Collimonas fungivorans: one gene and its partners. The protein of the gene in region 3 binds, or shares a complex with, the protein of the main gene of each other region. Links are inferred from orthologs where the notes say so. Each region holds a gene or a part of one and is shown on either strand. Other genes may lie near its edges.

Region 1 (5,940 bases), 1.4 Mb from region 3 along the record:
GTTGGCGCGGATGGTCTGCGCAAATAAAATAATTACGGGATAGAGTTTAAGCGCAACCGGCAAACTTTGCGCCGCTCACTGCAGGCCCTAAGGATAATACAGGTACACCCGGTAACCGGACGCCTTCAGCTGCAATAGCTCAAAACCCAGCTTCACAGGCTGTTCCTGGTCGCTGGCGAAACCCTGGGCCGGATTGGCCGATGCGCTCAAATAATCGTGGGGGTAAACACCCGGCGCGCTATCGCCTTCTCGTTGCCGTCGTTTAAGGTCAGTTCGATATTGGGCCAGGCTTGCACCGTGTCGCTGCGGTTGCGCAGCAGCAGGTTCAGCGAAAACAGGTTGCGGGCCGGATCGACCGCCTGCAGCTCGTTGGCTTCGATGGAAATGCTGTCGATTTTCATGGGCAGGCCGACGCTGCAGCCGATTTTCGCGCAAGCGCCGACCAGCACCGGCTTGAGCTGCGGCACGCGCGCCGCCAGCTGGTCGCGAAAGAAATAAGTCGATTGTCCGGCCAACCCGACCAGCAGTAGCGCACCTGCGCCCCACATGGCCCAGCGCAGCGTGCCGCCGATCCGTTGCCTGCGCCTTGCGCTCAGCACAAAATCGGGCTCGTCGGCAGCAGCCGGCTCCGGTTCGGCAGCGGTTTTGTCGCGGTTCTTCTTTTTGCTGCTGCCGTCGCCGCCGTCCGCTGCGTTCGAGGGATTTGCCACGGCAGGGGTCTTTTCCGCCCGCCACGGCTTGCGCTGCAATTCATCGATGATGCGATCCAGTTCATCGTCGTCAGCAGCGGTGCCGGATTCGGCTTTTGCAGCCTGCACGTAATCTTCCTGGCCGGCGACATGCATCAAGGTCATGCGCGCCATCTGCTTGTCTTCGTCTTCGTCGACATGACGATGCCAGACATTCGGCGTCGGCGGATTGCTTGCCGCTTCGTCCGGATCGGTAGAGGCGGAGGGTTTGATCAGGCCGAACGGCGTGTGATGCACATCGGCCGGCGCCGACTGGCTGGTTTCTTCGGCGATCCGCAAATCCTCTTCGAGGCCGTCAATCGCCGCTTCCACCCGACCCGATGCCATTGATCGGCCGGTGGTTTCAGGCGCGGCTGAAGGTGCGATGACAGGCAACGGGTGATCTGTGGCGACGGCGACTGCCGGCTCGGGTTCTGGTGTTGGTCTCGGTATCGGCGTTGGTTCGGGCGCGACGTAAACCGGGGGCGGCGGAGCGCTATGCTGCGGTTCCGCCTGGGGTGCTTCGTCAGCGCCAAACCCGTGGGTCTGGATAGTTACAGCATCTTGCTCTGGCGCCGTTGCAGGCGCCGGCACCGGTCTCGATATCGGGACCGATACCGGGACCGATACCGGGACCGCCACGTCGGGCCGCACCAGGTGCTCGATGCCATTGAAGACTTCGCGGCAGCTGCCGCAGCGAACCAGGCCGCCGCGCAGCTTCAGCTGGTCGTTGGCGACCCGGAAGGTGGTCTGGCAATGCGGACATTGGGTCGCGAGCGCCATGGCCTGCTTACTTCAAGGTTCCGGACAGCGCTACCCAGCCATCCTGCTCTGCCCAGACACTCAGGGGCAGCCACTGCGCGTAGGCGGCGATGACGTCTTGCGCCTGTTCCGCCAGCACGCCGGACAGGGTCAGGCTGCCGCCGGCAGCGATGCGGCTGCACAGCATGGGCGCCATCAGCTTGAGCGGACCGGACAGGATGTTGGCGACCACGATATCGAATACTTGCACCGTGCTCTTGGCGCTGAAATCTTCCGGCAGGTAATAGGCGACGTCGCAGTGATTGCGTTCGCTGTTGTAGCGTGCTGCATCGATCGCATGCGGGTCGATATCGACGCCGACGACGGTGCTGTCGCTGCCGAGTTTCATGGCCACCATGGCCAGGATGCCCGAGCCGCAGCCGTAATCGAGCAGCGATTTCGGCTTTTGCAGCGGTACATGGATTTCCAGCCATTCCATGCAAAGGCGGGTGGTCGGATGGCTGCCGGTGCCGAAAGCCAGGCCCGGATCGAGTTCCAGGATCAGGCCGTTGGCGTCGGGCGCATCGTGCCAGCTAGGCACCACCCAGATATTCTTGCCGATATGGATGGGTTCAAACTGCGATTGCGTCAGCCGCACCCAGTCTTGCGCCGCCACCGGCCGCAGCGAGTAGGGCGGGACCGCGACGCCGCAAGCCTTGGCGGCGTTGCTGACGATCGCTGCATGATCGGCGTCGACTTCGGCCAGCACCACTACCCGGCTGCGCTGCCAGGCGGCTTCCTTGGGTTCCATGCCGGGTTCGCCGAACAAAGGCTGCTCGGCGGCGGTTCCCAGGTCGGCATCTTCCACCGAAACCGATAAGGCGCCGGCATCCATCAACGCATCAGACAGCGTTTCGGCGTCGTTCAGGGCAACTTCAATAACAATTTCGGTCCAGCTCATCAGATGCCTTACTGTGTAATGGAAACTCCCTAAGGGGAATCCTTATTTCTTTGCTGCTTTATCCGTTTCCTTCGCCACCACCGGCCGCTCGGCCAGTTTGTGTTCCAGGTAGTGGATGTTGGTGCCGCCTTCGATGAAACGGGCGTCAATCATCAGTTCACGGTGCAGCTGGATGTTGGTTTGAATCCCTTCCACCACCATCTCGGACAGGGCGATCTGCATCCGCTTGATCGCCTGCTCACGGGTGGAACCATAGGAAATTACCTTGCCCACCATCGAATCATAATGCGGCGGCACGAAATAACCCGCATAGGCATGGGAATCGACCCGGATGCCAGGACCGCCAGGCGCATGCCACGACAGGATCTTGCCTGGCGACGGCGTGAACTTGAACGGGTCTTCGGCGTTGATGCGGCATTCGATGGCGTGGCCGGAGAGCTGGATATCGCGCTGGCGGAAGCGCAGCTTTTCGCCGGCGGCGATGCGGATCTGTTCCTGCACGATGTCGATGCCGGTGATCATTTCGGTGATCGGATGCTCAACCTGGACCCGAGTGTTCATTTCGATGAAATAGAACTCGCCGTTTTCATACAGGAATTCGAAAGTGCCGGCGCCGCGGTAATCCATCTTGCGGCAAGCTTCGGCGCAGCGGTCGCCGATTTTTTCGATGACCTTGCGCGGGATGCCTGGCGCCGGCGCTTCTTCGATCACTTTCTGGTGGCGGCGCTGCATGGAGCAATCGCGTTCGCCCAGCCAGACTGCGTTCTTGAACTGGTCGGCCAGGATCTGGATTTCCACGTGGCGCGGATTTTCCAGGTACTTCTCCATATACACTTCCGGATTGCCGAACGCGGCGCCGGCTTCGGTCTTGGTCATGGTCACCGCATTGGCCAGCGCCGCTTCGGTGTGCACCACGCGCATGCCGCGTCCGCCGCCGCCGCCGGCCGCCTTGATGATGACCGGATAGCCGATCTTGCGGGCAATCTTGACGATTTCCTTCGGATCATCCGGCAACGCGCCTTCCGAGCCGGGAACGCAGGGCACGCCGGCGCGGATCATGGCTTGTTTGGCCGATACTTTATCGCCCATCAGGCGGATGTTCGCCGGCCGCGGGCCGATGAACACGAAACCCGACTGCTCAACCCGCTCGGCGAAATCGGCGTTCTCGGACAGGAAGCCGTAGCCTGGGTGGATGGCCTCGGCGTCGGTCACTTCAGCTGCGCTGATGATGGCCGGCATGTTGAGGTAGCTCAGGCTGGATGGCGCCGGCCCGATACAGACCGATTCGTCCGCCAGTTTCACATACTTGGCGTCACGGTCTGCCTCGGAATGGACCATGACGGTCTTGATGCCCATTTCACGGCAGGCGCGTTGGATGCGCAAGGCGATTTCGCCGCGGTTGGCGATAAGGATTTTTTCAAACATAGTAATTGGTATATGCGTCGCTAAGAGTTAAGCGTTATCAAGCATTGGGTTGACAATGCGGCCTTGGCACAAAGGCCCGCACTGGCAACCAGAACGGCGGGACCCGGATGAGCGGATGCCGCCGTGCAGGCTACTCGGTAGTTCTCTCGGTACAGATCGCTCGGTACAAATCTATCAACCAATGATGAACAGCGGCTGGCCGAATTCGACCGGCTGGCCGTTTTCCACCAGTATCTTCTTCACTACGCCGGAAGCGTCGGCTTCGATTTCATTGAGCAGCTTCATCGCTTCGATGATGCACAGCGTGCCGCCTTCCTTGATTTCCGAGCCGATTTCGACAAATGCCGGCGAGCCGGGCGCCGACGAGCGGTAGAAGGTACCGACCATAGGCGATTTGACGATATGGCCTTCCGGTACAGCGGCCACTTCTACCGGCGCCGCGGCAGCCACTGGCGCCGGTGCGGCTACCTGGTACTGGGCCGGATGCTGTTGTTGCGGTTGCATCATGACAACCTGGTTTTGCTGGGATGCAGACGACTTGACGATACGGACCTTGCTTTCGCCTTCCGTCACTTCCAGCTCTTCGATGTCTGATTCAGCGACGAGGTCGATCAGCGTTTTGAGTTTTCTCAAATCCATATGCAATCCTTCAGAATAAATAATGAAAAGCTATTTTCGTTTTTATGACACGCAATCCGGCGCTGCAAAGGATCTGCGAACGCCGCATTGCTGCAAGATTATCAACTAGAGTTTCTTAATGGCAAAATCAATTGCTGCATGATAGCCATCCACGCCTAAACCGCAAATGACTCCAACAGCGACATCCGATAAATAGGAATGATGTCGAAACGCTTCTCGCTGGTGGATATTCGAGATGTGGACCTCGACAAAACGGATTGCCACTCCGCTCAATGCGTCGCGCAGGGCGACGCTGGTGTGCGTGAGCCCGCCCGGGTTGATCACAATGGCGTCGACGCCTTCTGCCTTGGCCGCATGGATGCGGTCTATCAGGGCGCCTTCGTGATTGCTTTGGAAGTGCTCAAGCCGAGCCCCAGCAGCAGTTGCCTGGACCCGAGCTGCTTGTTCGATATCGCTCAGCGAGGTCGAACCGTAGACTTCTGGCTCTCTTGTACCCAGCAAATTCAGGTTGGGTCCGTTGAGTAGAAGTATATTTTTTGCCATGGAGATGGTGCTCCGTTTGACGACGATGGCCGCATTTTGCCGTCAAATGACGTTGACTGGCAAGGGGAAATTTGTTTCTGTGAAATTTCAGCCTGGCATTGTTAAATGTTTTTGCAGTAAGTTTTCATCTTATAGCAATGCCAAGTCTTTTCGCAATTCGTCGAATTTGATGCTGCCCAGGTACATTTTTTTCACTGCGCCATCGTGGCCGATCAAGACGGTGAACGGCAGGCCGCCGCTCTGGTTGCCGAACTGCCGCAATAGTGCGGTGGCGCCGGTACCGGCCACATACAAGGGGTAGGAGATTTTGTATTTGTCGGCAAATTTTGCGATGTTGTCGGCAGAATCGATGCCGATGCCCACAACCTGGATGTTTTTGGCAGCTATCTCGGTTTGTAGGGCATTCAGTTCCGGCATCTCTTCCACGCAGGGCGCACACCAGGTTGCCCAGAAATTGACGACCAGGGGTTTGCCTTTCCACTGCGACAAGGCGCTGGCCTTGCCGCTGGCGTCAGGCATTTCCTGGGCCAGCAGGGCCGCTACCGCCACGCTTTCCGGCGCAGCCGGGGTATGGCGTTGCATGCCGAAATAAACGCCGATCGCGCAAAATAGGATGGCGATCGGCACAAATATCAATATGTTTCTTTTCATCAATCTTCTTCTTTATCGATCAAGGCGAGTACGGTATTCAGGTCGGCCCTTAATATACGCCCACCGGACGCGGCCCTGATACTACCGCGCAAATCGTCGGTTTCATATAGGGTCAGGTGCAGGCCCTCTTTCTTATACATGAAACTCAGGGTTTCTACCGGGTCATTATTACCACCGGTTTTAAGCGGCGGGCTGCTGGATACTTCGAATTGCACATTCTTGTTAAAAAGGAAAATTTCTACATCTTTGGGG
Region 2 (5,730 bases), 760 kb from region 3 along the record:
TGAAAGGTTTGGCCGGGGTGCTGGGTTTCCTGCAGCGTGTTCCTGAAGATTTTCTGAAAGGCCGCGCACTCGGCGGCAGCGAAGTTGTCGGAAATGGCATTGCGCAAGCGGCTTTGTCAGAGCAAGATATCCTACTCAAAATTCAAGCTCGTCAAGCGGCAAAAATAGCCAAGGATTTTTCTGCCGCAGACCTGATTCGCAAGGAACTGCTGGCCGAAGGCATCTTGCTGGAAGATAAGCCCGGCGGTCAAACCGAATGGCGAAGGGCCTAAACGTATGCAAAAAGCGATAGCTGTCGACTCCAGGTTCTTTGTGCCTTCGTATTGGGAAGACGCCAAGGCCGAGTTGATGAAGCGTGACCGTATCATGCGTAAACTGATCCCGCAATTCGGTGACCTGCACCTGGTTGGCCGCGGCGAAGCGTTTACCACGCTGGCGCGTTCGGTGGTCGGCCAGCAGGTTTCGGTCAAGGCGGCGGAATCTGCATGGCAAAAATTTCTGTTAGTCTGTCCCAAGACGACTCCGGCCCAGGTATTGAAAGCGGGCCCGGAGCAACTTGCTGCTTGCGGCTTGTCTAAGCGTAAAGCGGACTATATTCTCGACCTGGCTGACCATTTCAAGGCAAAACGCGTCAATGCCGAGCAGTGGATGGAGATGGACGATGAGGATGTCATCGCGGACCTGACGCAGATTCGCGGCATCGGACGCTGGACAGCGGAGATGTTTTTGATATTTAATTTGCTCCGGCCAAATATTTTGCCTTTGGATGATTTAGGATTGCTTAAAGGCATTAGTGTCAATTATTTTTCAGGAGAGCCGGTTTCGCGCAGCGATGCGCGCGAAGTGTCGGCCAATTGGGAGCCATGGCGTACAGTGGCGACCTGGTATCTATGGCGTAGCCTGGATGCGACGTCTGCAGAATATCAAGTCATTGCTGAATAGTAACTTATTCGGTAATGATGGTTTAAACAAGGGAATAATATGAGTAAAACAACATTCCTCGGCTTCGAGCAACCGATCGCCGAGTTAGATGCCAAGATCGAAGAGCTGCGTTTCGTCCAGGACGATTCGGCGGTGGACATTTCGGAAGAAATCGATCGCCTGTCGAAAAAAAGCCAGCAATTGACCAAGGATATCTACGCAAAGTTAACTCCTTGGCAAGTTTCCCAGATCTCACGGCATCCGCAGCGTCCTTACACCATGGACTACGTGAATGAAATCTTCACCGATTTCCATGAGTTGCACGGCGACCGCACTTATGCCGACGACCAGTCGATCGTCGGCGGCCTGGCGCGTTTCAACGGCCAGGCTTGCATGGTGATCGGCCACCAAAAGGGGCGCGACACCAAGGAACGCGCCTTGCGCAATTTCGGCATGCCCAAGCCGGAAGGTTATCGCAAGGCTTTGCGCCTGATGAAAGTCGCGGAAAAATTCGGCCTGCCGATTTTTACCTTTGTCGATACGCCTGGCGCTTTCCCCGGCATCGATGCCGAAGAGCGCGGCCAGTCGGAAGCCATCGGCCACAACCTGTACGCGATGGCCGAGCTGAAAGTGCCGCTGATTGCTACCATCATCGGTGAAGGCGGCTCCGGCGGCGCGCTGGCGATTGCGGTCGGCGACGCGGTCCTGATGCTGCAGTACGCGACTTATTCGGTGATCTCGCCGGAAGGTTGTGCGTCGATCCTGTGGAAAACCGCCGAGCGCGCAGCCGATGCTGCCGATGCACTGGGCCTGACCGCGCATCGCCTGAAAGCCGTCGGCCTGATCGACAAGATCGTCAGCGAACCGCTGGGCGGCGCCCATCGCGATCCGAAGCAAATGGCTTCCTTGCTCAAGCGCGCGCTGGCCGATACGCTGCGCCAGTTCCAGGGCGTCAAGACCAAGGACCTGCTGAATGCACGCCATGAAAAACTGATGAGCTACGGTAAATTCAAGGAAGTGCTGGCAGCAGAATAGGCGTGTCGAATTCATCTATCACAAGTATCAGTGCGTACTTAGAAAACACCTTGGCAGGGATCGCGCAAGCTTTCCCCGCAACTGTCTCGCAACAGCCGGCACGATTAGCGGTCGCCTATAGCGGCGGACTGGACTCTAGCGTGCTGCTGCATGCAGTTGCACAGTATGCCGGCGCGCATGGCGTCCAGTTGTTCGCCTTCCACATCCATCACGGCATCAGCCCTAACGCCGACCAGTGGCAAAGCCATTGCGCCGAGGCTTGCGCCAGGCTGGGCGTGGTCTTCGATACCCGTAGCATCGAATTGCGCAACAGCGACAAGAACGGCGTGGAAGAAGCGGCACGCATCAGCCGCTATGCGGCGCTGGGCGATTTATGCCGCCAGCACCAGATCCCTTTGCTATTGACAGGACATCACCTGGACGACCAGGCCGAGACCGTGCTGCTGCAGCTGTTGCGCGGTTCGGGTGCGGCTGGCCTGTCCGGCATGGATCGCTGGAATACGGCGCCGACCTTGCTGGGCGACGCTGTTTTGCTGATGGCGCGGCCGCTGCTGAAAGTGTCGCGGGCGGCGCTGGAGCAATACGCAGCGGCGCAGCAGCTGACGTTTATCGAAGACGAATCGAACCACGATCCGCGTTATGCCCGCAATGCCTTGCGCCAGCAAGTCATGCCGGTGCTGGCGCAGTATTTCCCCGGTTTCCAGGAGCGCTTTTCGCGCAGCGCCGGGCATATGCAGACTACCCAGCGGTTGCTGATCGACCTGGCGGCGCAAGACATGGCCGTTTGCGCAGACGGCGCCTGCCTTGACCTGGAACACGTGCGCCAGTTGAGCGGGGAGCGCATCGATAACCTGTTGCGTTACTGGTTCGGCTTGCATCACTTGCGCATGCCGTCCAGCGCCTGGCTCAGTGAAATGCGCCAGCAATTGCTGGAAGCAAAAGCCGATGCCCAGTTGTGCGTGACCCATCCCGACTGCCACATCCGTCGTCACCGGAACCGGGTGTTCCTGACGCCGCGCGACGATGTCGACCGTTCCGAGATTGAACCGCAAGCGTTCCACTGGAACGGCGAGGCCGAGATGCGCTTCCCGCAATTCGGCGGCGTCTTGCATTTCGACCAGGCAGAGCAGGGCATCGCTGCTGACTGGCTGCGCGCACAACCCTTGCAAATTCAATATCGTTGCGGCGGCGAGCGCCTCAAGCTGGCCCTGAATCGTCCCACCAAGAGCGTGAAGTACCACTACCAGGCCTTTGATGTGCCGCCATGGGAGCGCGAGCGCCTGCCGTTGGTGAGCAGCGGCAAGCAGATCCTGTTTGCAGCCGGCATCGGCATGGATTGCCTGCAACTGGCGACCGAGCCGGGCCTGCATATCAGCCTGCGCTGGCAGGCCGATGAATTGCTGTTCAAGCAAGATATCTGATTCCCGGCATAGATGGTATTGTGCTTTCCGCAAGGTGAGCCACTTGTCATAATGTGTCGTTGCGGGTACAGTAAAGGGTTGATTTTTCTTTTTCTTGCACTCGTCTCCTTCCAACACCCACCCTCCCTATGGCTTTAATCGTCCACAAATACGGCGGCACTTCGATGGGCTCGCCCGAGCGCATCAAGAATGTCGCCAAGCGCGTCGCCAAATGGCATGACGCCGGCCACCAAATCGTCGTGGTGCCCTCCGCGATGTCCGGTGAAACCAACCGCCTGCTGGGCCTGGCAAAAGAAATTACCGCCCAGCCCGATCCGCGCGAACTCGATATGCTGGCCTCCACCGGCGAGCAGGCTTCGGTTGCCTTGCTGGCCATGGCCTTGCAAGCGATAGGCAAGCAGGCGGTGTCGTACGCCGGCTGGCAAGTTGCGATCAAGACCGATTCAGCCCATACCAAGGCGCGCATCCGTTCGATCGACGACACCAAAGTGCGGCAAGACCTGGATGCCGGCAAGGTAGTGATCATCACCGGTTTCCAGGGCATCGACGAACTGGGCAATATCACGACCCTGGGCCGCGGAGGTTCCGATACGTCGGCAGTGGCCGTCGCTGCAGCGCTGCAGGCAGCGGAATGCCTGATCTATACCGACGTCGACGGCGTCTACACTACCGACCCGCGCGTGGTGTCGGATGCGCGCCGCCTGAAGACGGTCACGTTCGAAGAGATGCTGGAGATGGCGTCGCTGGGCTCGAAAGTGCTGCAGATCCGCTCGGTCGAATTCGCCGGAAACTACAAGATGCCGACGCGCGTGCTGTCGTCGCTGACTGACCCTTTAATGCCATTGGAAGAAGAAGCAATTTCCGGCACCCTGATTTCGTTTGAGGAAGACACCAAGATGGAACAAGCCACCATTACCGGCATCGCGTTCAACCGCGACGAGACCAAGATTACCGTGCTCGGCGTACCCGACCGTCCCGGCATCGCCTACCAGATCCTCGGCGCGGTCGCCGATGCCAATATCGAAGTCGACATGATCATCCAGAATCAGTCGGTGGATGGCAAGACCGATTTCACTTTCACCGTGCCGCGCGGTGAATACACCAAGGCGATGGATGTCCTGAACGAGAAGGTCAAGGCGAATATCGGCGCGGCCAGCATCACCGGCGACGCCAAGGTGTCGAAGGTGTCGGTGGTCGGCGTCGGCATGCGCAGCCACGTCGGCATCGCTTCGCAGATGTTCCGCACCTTGTCGGAAGAGGGCATCAATATCCAGATGATTTCGACCTCCGAAATCAAGATTTCGGTGCTGATCGATGAAAAGTACATGGAACTGGCCGTGCGCGCCTTGCACAAGGCTTTTGGGCTGGAAAGCGCTTAATCGTAAAGATTCGCGTAGAGAATCACGAAAAAATCACGAAAAAATCACGAAAAAAGCAATTAATTTGGTGTGGTGTTATTGACCAATGCCCCATGAAAAGTTATTATTCGTGTCCTTGACGCGGCGTTGATAAAAGCCGTTTTGAGTTTGGAGGCGTGGCCGAGTGGTCGAAGGCACTTCCCTGCTAAGGAAGCATATGGGCTTAAACCTGTATCGTGGGTTCGACTCCCACCGCCTCCTCCAAGAACATGTTCCGAGTCATTCGGAACGTACAAGAAACCGCATCCAGCCTTGTGCTGATGCGGTTTTTTTGTTTTTGCAGCGCTTTCTTTATCGCTTACTTTATCGCTTAATTGCTTGCTGGAGCGAACCTTGCTTTGTAAACTGGCTCCTAACACTTGTTAACGCGAATTGTTAATGCAGTCAACGGCTGGCTCGAAAGGGACGGTCGCATGATAAAGGTTCCATGGCACGTCATCCATCCTCGTTACAAACAGATATTCCGGCGCCTGGCGCCGTTCCAGCCGCGCAGAAGGCGGGCATAAGCTGGCGCTTCTGGCTGACGTTGCTGGTGGTGCTGGTGCTGGGCGCGCTGGTTTTCAAATCCTTGCACGCGCTGCTTGCCGACGTGCATTACCGCAGCATCGTCCATGCGGTGAAACATACGCCGCTGAACAACCTTTTGCTGGCAATGCTGGCGACCGCGGTCAGCTACCTGTCGCTGGCCGGCTACGATGTGTCCAGCTTGCGCTACGTCGGCGCCAAGGTCAAAGGGACCACCATCGGCTTGACCTCATTTATTGCCTATGCCCTCGGCAATACCGTCGGGCTCGGCGTGCTGACCGGCGGCACGGTGCGCATGCGCTTGTACACCGCCAGCGGGGTCGAGGCTTCCCAGGTGGCGCAAGCCATTGCCTTCAATGCCGGTGCATTCGGCCTCGGCATGACCACTTTCGGTGCTGTCGGCTTGCTGT
Region 3 (7,725 bases):
AAAAGCGGCTGCCGAAGCGGCGGCACGCGTCAAGGAACTGGAAAAAAATGTCAGCGATCTGCAAAAGACGCTGGAATTGAAGAACAAGAACCTGGCTGACCTGCAGAACCAGGCTGCCAATGTGAAACCTGCGGCCCCGGCAACCCCTGTGGCGGCAGCGCCGGCCGCTGCGGTACCGGTCACGCCGCCGGCAGCAGCGCCTGCGGCAGCAGTTCCTATAGTGGCGCCCGCGCCGGCGGCTGCCGCACCTGCAGCGGCTGAACCGGCCGCTGCCAGCTCGGCTCCTGCCGCTATTGTCGATACAGGCGTCGCCAGCGCTGCGCCGATCGCGGCAGCACCGGTTGCAGCCGCGCCAGCTCCTGCGCCGGCCAAGCCAAAGGCAGTTGCGCCGCCGCCAGAACCGAGCTTCATCGAAAGCATTACCGAAAATCCATTGCTGCTGCCGGTTGGCGGCGTCCTGGTGGCGTTGCTGGCCGGGCTTGGCCTGTTCCGCTATCGCCGCAATCGTGCGCGCCAGCAGGCTTTCCTGGACAGCAGCGGAGCGCCGATGACAAATACGGGCCTGAAGGGTAATTCCCTGTTCGGCTCGACTGGCGGACAAAGCGTCGACACCAAGAACAGCATCTTCAATTCGAATTTCGTGCCGTCGGTCAGCCACCTGGACACCAATGTCGACCCGGTCGCGGAAGCCGATGTATATATCGCTTACGGACGCGATGCGCAAGCCGAGGAAATCCTGAAAGAAGCCCTGCGCAACCAGCCAAGCCGCAACGCGATCCGCGTCAAGCTGCTGGAAATCTACGCCAACCGCAAGGATCCGCGTTCGTTTGAAATCCTGGCCAGCGAGCTTTACAGCCTTACCCGCGGCGAAGGCGAAGATTGGCAACAGGCCGCCGCGCTGGGCCTGAATGTCGATCCGGCCAATCCTTTGTACGGCGGCGGCAAGTTGCAAGACCAGGTGATCGCCAAGGCGGATGCGATTACCGCGCCGACCCAGCCGATGGACGGCCTCGATTTCAATTCCCTGACAGCGCCGACCGAACCGCACGCTGTGGCGCCGATTCCTGAGCTGGTGCACCCGGCCGCGCCGACCCAGCTGCTGGCGCCATTGACCGCAACGGAACTGGGCAAGCACAGCAGCGCAGCAGCCGCGACGCCAGCGGCTGACATGGATTTCGACCTGGAAGAACTCGGCAGCGAAACTTCTGCCAACCAGAACACCGTGTTGCTGTCGGCTTCCCATGACGCCGGCAAATCGATGCTCGACGCTCTCGATTTCGAATTGGATCACAAGCCTGCTGCCGCGCCTGCTGCAGCCGCGCCGAAAGCCGTGGAAAAGAGCTCGGTGGCAGCAGCGGCAATGGCGTTCAGCTCGCTGGAACTGCCGGCAGGCGGCCAGCCTTCGAACTACGAACCGGCCCATGCCCATATCGATATTCCGACAGAAACCAAGCCAGCCAGAGCGCCGGCGGCGCCTTCGTATGCCCAGCATGCGGAACCCATGGTGGCGCCGCTGGAGTTCAACCTGGCCGGCATGAACCTGGACCTGGACAGTGCGATCCATGCACATGCGCCAGCCGCCAGCGCAGCTCCGGCAGCGGTTGAGACCGCCATATCCTCGACGGCTAATCCTGAAATGGCGACCAAGCTGGACCTGGCCGTCGCATACAAGGAAATCGGCGACAAGGAAGGCGCACGCGAACTGCTGGAAGAAGTCTTGAAGGGCGGCAGCGCGGAGCAGGTCGATGCGGCCAAGTCCTTGCTGACCAAGCTGTGATGTAACTAGTACAATAGCTTCAGCATTTTTGCTTTTGACGGGCGCGGCGTTATGCTGGCGCCCGTTTGTTTTTTTCAAGATTGGAACCGGATTTGAATCCGAATTTGAACCGTATTGTTCTCGGCGTGCAGTACGACGGCACGCCTTGGCAAGGATGGCAGACCCAGCCCAGCGGCAAGACCGTGCAGGACAGGCTGGAAGCCGCCTTGCAGAAATTCACGCAGGGCGCAATCGACACCACTTGCGCCGGCCGTACCGATTCCGGCGTGCATGCGCTGGAACAGGTGGTGCATTTCGATACTGCGTTGTCGCGCGAAACATTTTCCTGGGTGCGCGGCCTGAATGCTTTCCTGCCGCCGTCGATCGCGGTGCGCTGGGCGCATGAAGTGCCTGCTCCTGCCGAAGGCGAAGATCAATTCCATGCACGTTTCAGCGCCACCGCCAGGACCTATCACTACCTTTTGTACAACAACCCGGTCCGTTCGCCGTTGTTGGAAGGCAAGGCCGGCTGGGTGTTCCGGCCGCTGGAGCTCGAGCTGATGCGCCAGGCCGCGGCGCACTTGGTCGGCACCCATGATTTTTCCGCCTTCCGCGCAGTGGAGTGCCAGGCCAAGTCGCCGGTACGCACCATGGAAGAGATCCGCATCGAGCGGCGCGGCGACCTGATCGTGTTCAGCTTGCGCGCCAATGCCTTCCTGCATCATATGGTGCGCAATATCGTCGGCTCGCTGGTCTACGCCGGCAACGCCAGCAAGCCGCCGGAATGGCTGGCCGAGTTGCTGGCCCAGCGTGACCGCGGCCGCGCGGCGCCGACTTTCATGCCGGACGGCCTGTACCTGGCGCAAGTGGCTTATGATCCTAAGTGGCGTTTGCCGCAGCAGCCGGCAGGGATTTTGCCTTGGCTGTAGGCTGGGTGCTCCGTACCCACGCGTGACCTGAATAGGCGTCGCAGGATTTTGCTGTCAATTCGACATGCTTCAAGATGATATATTGCGCTTCCTGATGTTTTTCTGACCAGATTGAATTCCATGAGCCACCGCACCCGAATCAAGATCTGCGGCCTGACCCGCGAGCAGGATGTGCAAGCCGCCGTTGCGGCGGGCGCCGACGCCCTGGGTTTTGTGTTCTATCCGAAAAGCCCGCGCTACGTCACGCCGCAGCAGGCCGCCGGCCTGATCGCCAAGGCGCCGCCGTTCGTCACCACGGTTGGCCTGTTTGTCAACATCGAGCCGGCGCAGTTGCAGGAAATCGTGGCGCAGGCGCCAGTATCGCTGCTGCAGTTCCATGGCGACGAGAGCGTCGAGCAGTGCACGGCGCTGGCGCAGGCGGTAAACCGGCCGTTTATCCGGGCCATGCGCATCGGCAGTGCTACAACCGCCGCCGATTTGCTAGAATACGCTCAGGCATATCGCAGCAGCAGCCATTTGTTTGCCGGATTGCTGCTGGATACCCTGGTTGAAGCTTATGGCGGTAGTGGAAAGGTATTTGATTGGTCTCTCATCCCAAAAGAACTCGCGCCTCAGGTCGTTTTAAGTGGTGGCTTGAGCGTGCACAATGCGACTGACGCGGTAAAGCGCGTACGTCCCTTTGCGGTCGACATCAGCAGTGGCGTCGAGCAAGACAAGGGCATCAAGGACGCCGCCAAGATTCGCGCATTCATTGCCGCGGTACGGCAGGCGGACGCCGATCCAGCCGGACTTTAGTTTAGCAACAGTTCCCAGGTCCGGCCGGCAGGCTCAGCAACGAATACAGAGAGATACCGGAAAGATACGCCATGAAAGAATTCACACCCCTCGAGCAGTACGCCGAGCGTCAGCCGCTCGCCAATACCACCTTGCGCCAGAGCGCTCAATACAACCTGCCTGACGCCAAGGGTCACTTCGGCATGTACGGCGGCAGCTTCGTGTCGGAAACCTTGACCCTGGCGCTGAGCGAACTGCAGCAGGCTTACGCCAAATATCAAAACGAACCGCAGTTCCTGGCCGAATTCCACAGCGAACTGAAACACTACGTCGGCCGTCCCAGTCCGATCTACCACGCCAAGCGCTGGTCGGAGCAGATGGGCGGCGCGCAGATCTATTTCAAACGCGAGGATTTGAACCACACCGGCGCCCACAAGATCAACAACGTCATCGGCCAGGCCCTGCTGGCCAAGCGCATGGGCAAGCCGCGCGTGATCGCCGAAACCGGCGCCGGCCAGCACGGCGTGGCGACCGCTACCATCTGCGCCCGCTTCGGCCTTGAATGCGTGGTGTACATGGGCAGCGAAGACGTCAAGCGCCAGATGCAGAACGTGTACCGCATGAACCTGCTGGGGGCCAAGGTGGTGCCGGTCGAATCCGGCTCCAAGACCTTGAAGGATGCGCTTAACGAAGCCATGCGCGATTGGGTCACCAACGTCGAGGACACTTTCTACATCATCGGCACGGTCGCCGGCCCGCATCCGTATCCGATGATGGTGCGCGATTTCCAGTCGGTGATCGGCAATGAGTGCCTGGTGCAGATGCCGGAGATGACCGGGCGCCAGCCGGATCACGTGATCGCCTGCATCGGCGGCGGCTCGAATGCGATGGGGATTTTTTATCCCTATATCGATCATCACGACGTCGCCCTGGTCGGGGTCGAAGCTGCGGGCGAGGGCCTTGCCAGCGGCAAGCACGCGGCATCGCTGACACTCGGCTCGCCCGGCGTGCTGCATGGCAACCGCACCTACCTGCTGCAAGACGCCAACGGCCAGATCATCGAGACCCATTCGATTTCCGCCGGCCTCGATTATCCGGGCGTGGGTCCGGAACACGCTTGGCTCAAGGATTGCGGCCGCGCTACTTACGAAACCGTGACCGACGACGAGGCGCTGGCGGCGTTCCATACCTGTTGCCGCATCGAGGGCATCATCCCGGCGCTGGAATCGAGCCACGCGCTGGCGTATGCGGCCAAACTGGCGGCAACCTTGCCCAAGGATAAGATTGTCCTGGCCAATCTGTCGGGCCGCGGCGACAAGGACATGCATACCGTTGCCGAGCGCCTGAAGCTCTAAAGCAAGCCAAGAGCAGGGCGGCGATCCCGCCCTGCAGTCCTGATCACCTCATCCAATAGATACCATGTCCCGAATCCAGACTACCTTGGCAGCGCTCGCTGCAAACAATAAAAAGGGCTTGATCCCTTTTATCACCGCCGGCGATCCGGCGCCGGAACTGACCGTGCCGCTGATGCATGCGCTGGTCAGGGGTGGCGCCGATATCATAGAGCTGGGCGTGCCGTTTTCCGACCCGATGGCGGAAGGCCCGGTGATCCAGCGCGCTTGCGAACGGGCGCTGAAATTCGGCGTCAGCCTGCATGACGTGCTGGGTTATGTGCGCGAATTTCGGCAGAGCAACAACAGCACGCCGGTGGTGCTGATGGGTTATGCCAATCCGCTGGAGCGGATGGGCGTTGATGTTTTTATTGCCGCTGCGAAAGAGGCCGGGGTCGACGGCAGCATCGTGGTCGACTATCCGCCAGAAGAATGCGAAGAGTTTGCCGAGAAGATGCAGGCCAACGGCATGGATCCGATTTTCCTGCTGGCGCCGACCTCGACCGAACAGCGGATCATGCAGGTGGCCAAGGTCGGCAGCGGATTCACGTATTATGTGTCCTTGAAGGGCGTGACCGGCGCCGCCAACATCGATACCGGCGAAGTCGCCGCCCGGGTGGAGGCGATCCGCAAACATGTCAAATTGCCAATCGGCGTCGGTTTCGGCATCCGCGATGCGGCCACTGCCAAGGCCGTGGCGCAGGTGTCGGATGCGGTGGTAATCGGCAGCCGGATCATCCAGGAACTGGAGAATACGCCGCGCGAACAGGCGGTAGCTGCTGTGGAAAGCTTCTTGTCGGGGATCAGGAAGGCGCTGGACGAGTGATTTTGTATCAAAATGACAAATATTTCCTGGGCCGGCCGGCTTGAATAGCTATTTCGCCGATTTGGGGATGAAGGTACAATTCGGCAGGAAAAAAATCTGAAGGAGGTCGCTCTATGAGTTGGCTAGAAAAATTATTACCCCCACGTATTCAGCGCAGCGACTCGGCAACCCGTAAATCGATCCCCGAGGGATTGTGGGTCAAATGCCCGTCATGCGAAGCGGTTTTGTATCGCACCGACCTGGAGTCGAACATCCATGTTTGCCCGAAGTGCGACCATCACATGCGGATACGCGCACGCGAACGCCTGGACGCCTTGCTGGACGCCGGCGGCCGCTACGAGATCGGCCAGGAAACCCTGCCGATCGATACCCTCAAATTCAAAGACAGCAAAAAATACCCCGACCGCCTGAAAGCCGCGATGGACGCCACCGGCGAAACCGATGCGCTGATCGTGCTGGGCGGTTCCATCATGACGCTGCCGGTAGTGGTGGCGGCATTCGAGTTTGAATTCATGGGCGGTTCCATGGGTTCGGTGGTGGGCGAGCGTTTTGTGCGCGGCGCCCAGGTGGCGCTGGAGCAGAAGGTGCCGTTCATCTGCATCACCGCCACTGGCGGTGCACGCATGCAGGAAGGCTTGCTGTCGCTGATGCAGATGGCCAAGACCACCTCGATGCTGACCAAGCTGTCGGAGAAGAAGCTGCCGTTCATCAGCGTCCTGACCGACCCGACCATGGGCGGCGTTTCCGCTTCGTTCGCCTTCATGGGCGACGTCGTGATCGCCGAACCGAAAGCGCTGATCGGTTTTGCCGGCCCGCGCGTGATCGAGAACACTGTGCGTGAGAAGCTGCCGGAAGGTTTCCAGCGCGCTGAATTCCTGGTCACCAAGGGAGCCGTCGACATGATTGTCGACCGGCGCAAGATGCGTGAAGAAATCGCACGTTTGTTGGCGTTGCTGCAAGACCAGCCAGTCGAATCCATCGCTTGATGTGAATTTCGCCCCCAGGGCCTGAACTGTTGCGGTTCAGGCCTTTTGTTTTTAGTTGGATGTCAAAATGTCAAATATCCCCGCCAAGCCCGTGACGCTGGCCGACTGGCTCTCTCTGCTGGAATCGCGCCATTTCAAAACCATAGACATGGGCCTGGACCGGGTGGTGCAGGTGAAGGAACGGCTGCAGCTGCAATTCGATTGTCCGGTGATCATGGTGGCGGGCACCAACGGCAAGGGCTCGACCTGCGCCATGCTGGAATCCATCCTGCTGCGCGCCGGCTACAAGGTCGGCCTGTATATCAAGCCGCATTTCCTCGATTTCAACGAACGCGCCCGCATCGGCGGCGAATCGGCCTCGGATGCGGCCCTGATCGCCAGTTTCGAAGCGGTCGAAGCGCAGCGCGGCGACATTTCCCTGACTTATTTCGAATTCACCACGCTGGCCATCATGCACTTGCTGGCAGAGGCCAAGCTCGACGTGGTAATCCTTGAAGTCGGCCTGGGCGGGCGCCTGGATGCGGTCAATATCGTCGATGCCGACGTTGCCATCGTCACCAGCGTCGATATCGACCACGTCGAATACCTGGGCGACACCCGCGAGAAAATCGGCTTTGAAAAGGCCGGCATCTTCCGCGCCGGCAAAACCGCGGTGTGCAGCGATCCGGTGCCGCCGCAATCCCTGATCGACCACGCCAACGCCATCGGCGCCGACCTCTGGCTGCTGGGCCGCGATTTCAACTATACCGGCGACAAGCAGCAGTGGAATTACGGCGGCCGCGGCCAGCGCCGCAATGCGCTCGGCTACCCCAGCCTGCGCGGCGCCAACCAGCTGCTGAATGCGTCGGCGGCGCTGGCGGCGCTGGAAGCCTTGCGCGACCGCCTGCCGGTCAGTGCGCAGGAAGTGCGCAGCGGTTTCGTCATGATGGATTTGCCGGGCCGCTTCCAGGTCTTGCCGGGACAGCCGCTGGTGATCCTGGACGTCGCCCACAACCCGCATGCGGCCGCCACCCTGGCGCAGAACCTCGACAACATGGGTTTCCACCCCTACACCTATGCCGTG

Evidence for each region. The genes of interacting proteins can lie anywhere in the genome.
Region 1: the proteins of accD (region 3) and accB are in contact, whole or in part, in a solved structure (PDB 8UXZ), measured with the Escherichia coli proteins. The link is inferred for Collimonas fungivorans from one-to-one orthologs.
Region 2: the proteins of accD (region 3) and CFter6_RS13835 are in contact, whole or in part, in a solved structure (PDB 8UXZ), measured with the Escherichia coli proteins. The link is inferred for Collimonas fungivorans from one-to-one orthologs.

What each region holds. Positions count from the first base shown.
Region 1 is NZ_CP013232.1:1,121,406-1,127,345, forward strand. Bases 2,763-5,730 are described here. They hold accB (acetyl-CoA carboxylase biotin carboxyl carrier protein), read right to left. Parts: upstream 4,495-5,730; coding sequence 4,030-4,494; downstream 2,763-4,029. Other genes in these bases: accC (acetyl-CoA carboxylase biotin carboxylase subunit), read right to left, coding at 2,763-3,855; aroQ (type II 3-dehydroquinate dehydratase), read right to left, coding at 4,600-5,037; CFter6_RS04880 (TlpA family protein disulfide reductase), read right to left, coding at 5,167-5,688; CFter6_RS04885 (hypothetical protein), read right to left, coding at 5,688-5,730. In the rest of the region: CFter6_RS26330 (DUF3426 domain-containing protein), read right to left, coding at 88-210; CFter6_RS26710 (DUF3426 domain-containing protein), read right to left, coding at 207-1,511; prmA (50S ribosomal protein L11 methyltransferase), read right to left, coding at 1,519-2,430; more of accC, read right to left, coding at 2,473-2,762; more of CFter6_RS04885, read right to left, coding at 5,731-5,940. UniProt on the Escherichia coli protein: This protein is a component of the acetyl coenzyme A carboxylase complex; first, biotin carboxylase catalyzes the carboxylation of the carrier protein and then the transcarboxylase transfers the carboxyl group to form malonyl-CoA.
Region 2 is NZ_CP013232.1:3,252,798-3,258,527, reverse strand. What follows is about bases 211-2,968. They hold CFter6_RS13835 (acetyl-CoA carboxylase carboxyltransferase subunit alpha), read left to right. Parts: upstream 211-981; coding sequence 982-1,956; downstream 1,957-2,968. Other genes in these bases: tilS (tRNA lysidine(34) synthetase TilS), read left to right, coding at 2,007-2,968; CFter6_RS13840 (DNA-3-methyladenine glycosylase family protein), read left to right, coding at 277-942; cysS (cysteine--tRNA ligase), read left to right, coding at 211-272. Outside these bases: more of cysS, read left to right, coding at 1-210; more of tilS, read left to right, coding at 2,969-3,377; CFter6_RS13825 (aspartate kinase), read left to right, coding at 3,506-4,756; bifunctional lysylphosphatidylglycerol flippase/synthetase MprF, read left to right, coding at 5,223-5,730. UniProt on the Escherichia coli protein: Component of the acetyl coenzyme A carboxylase (ACC) complex. First, biotin carboxylase catalyzes the carboxylation of biotin on its carrier protein (BCCP) and then the CO(2) group is transferred by the carboxyltransferase to acetyl-CoA to form malonyl-CoA.
Region 3 is NZ_CP013232.1:2,491,710-2,499,434, forward strand. What follows is about bases 4,785-7,725. They hold accD (acetyl-CoA carboxylase, carboxyltransferase subunit beta), read left to right. Parts: upstream 4,785-5,789; coding sequence 5,790-6,662; downstream 6,663-7,725. Other genes in these bases: trpB (tryptophan synthase subunit beta), read left to right, coding at 4,785-4,814; trpA (tryptophan synthase subunit alpha), read left to right, coding at 4,879-5,676; folC (bifunctional tetrahydrofolate synthase/dihydrofolate synthase), read left to right, coding at 6,730-7,725. In the rest of the region: CFter6_RS10745 (motility hub landmark protein FimV), read left to right, coding at 1-1,777; tRNA pseudouridine(38-40) synthase TruA, read left to right, coding at 1,870-2,685; CFter6_RS10755 (phosphoribosylanthranilate isomerase), read left to right, coding at 2,806-3,480; more of trpB, read left to right, coding at 3,552-4,784.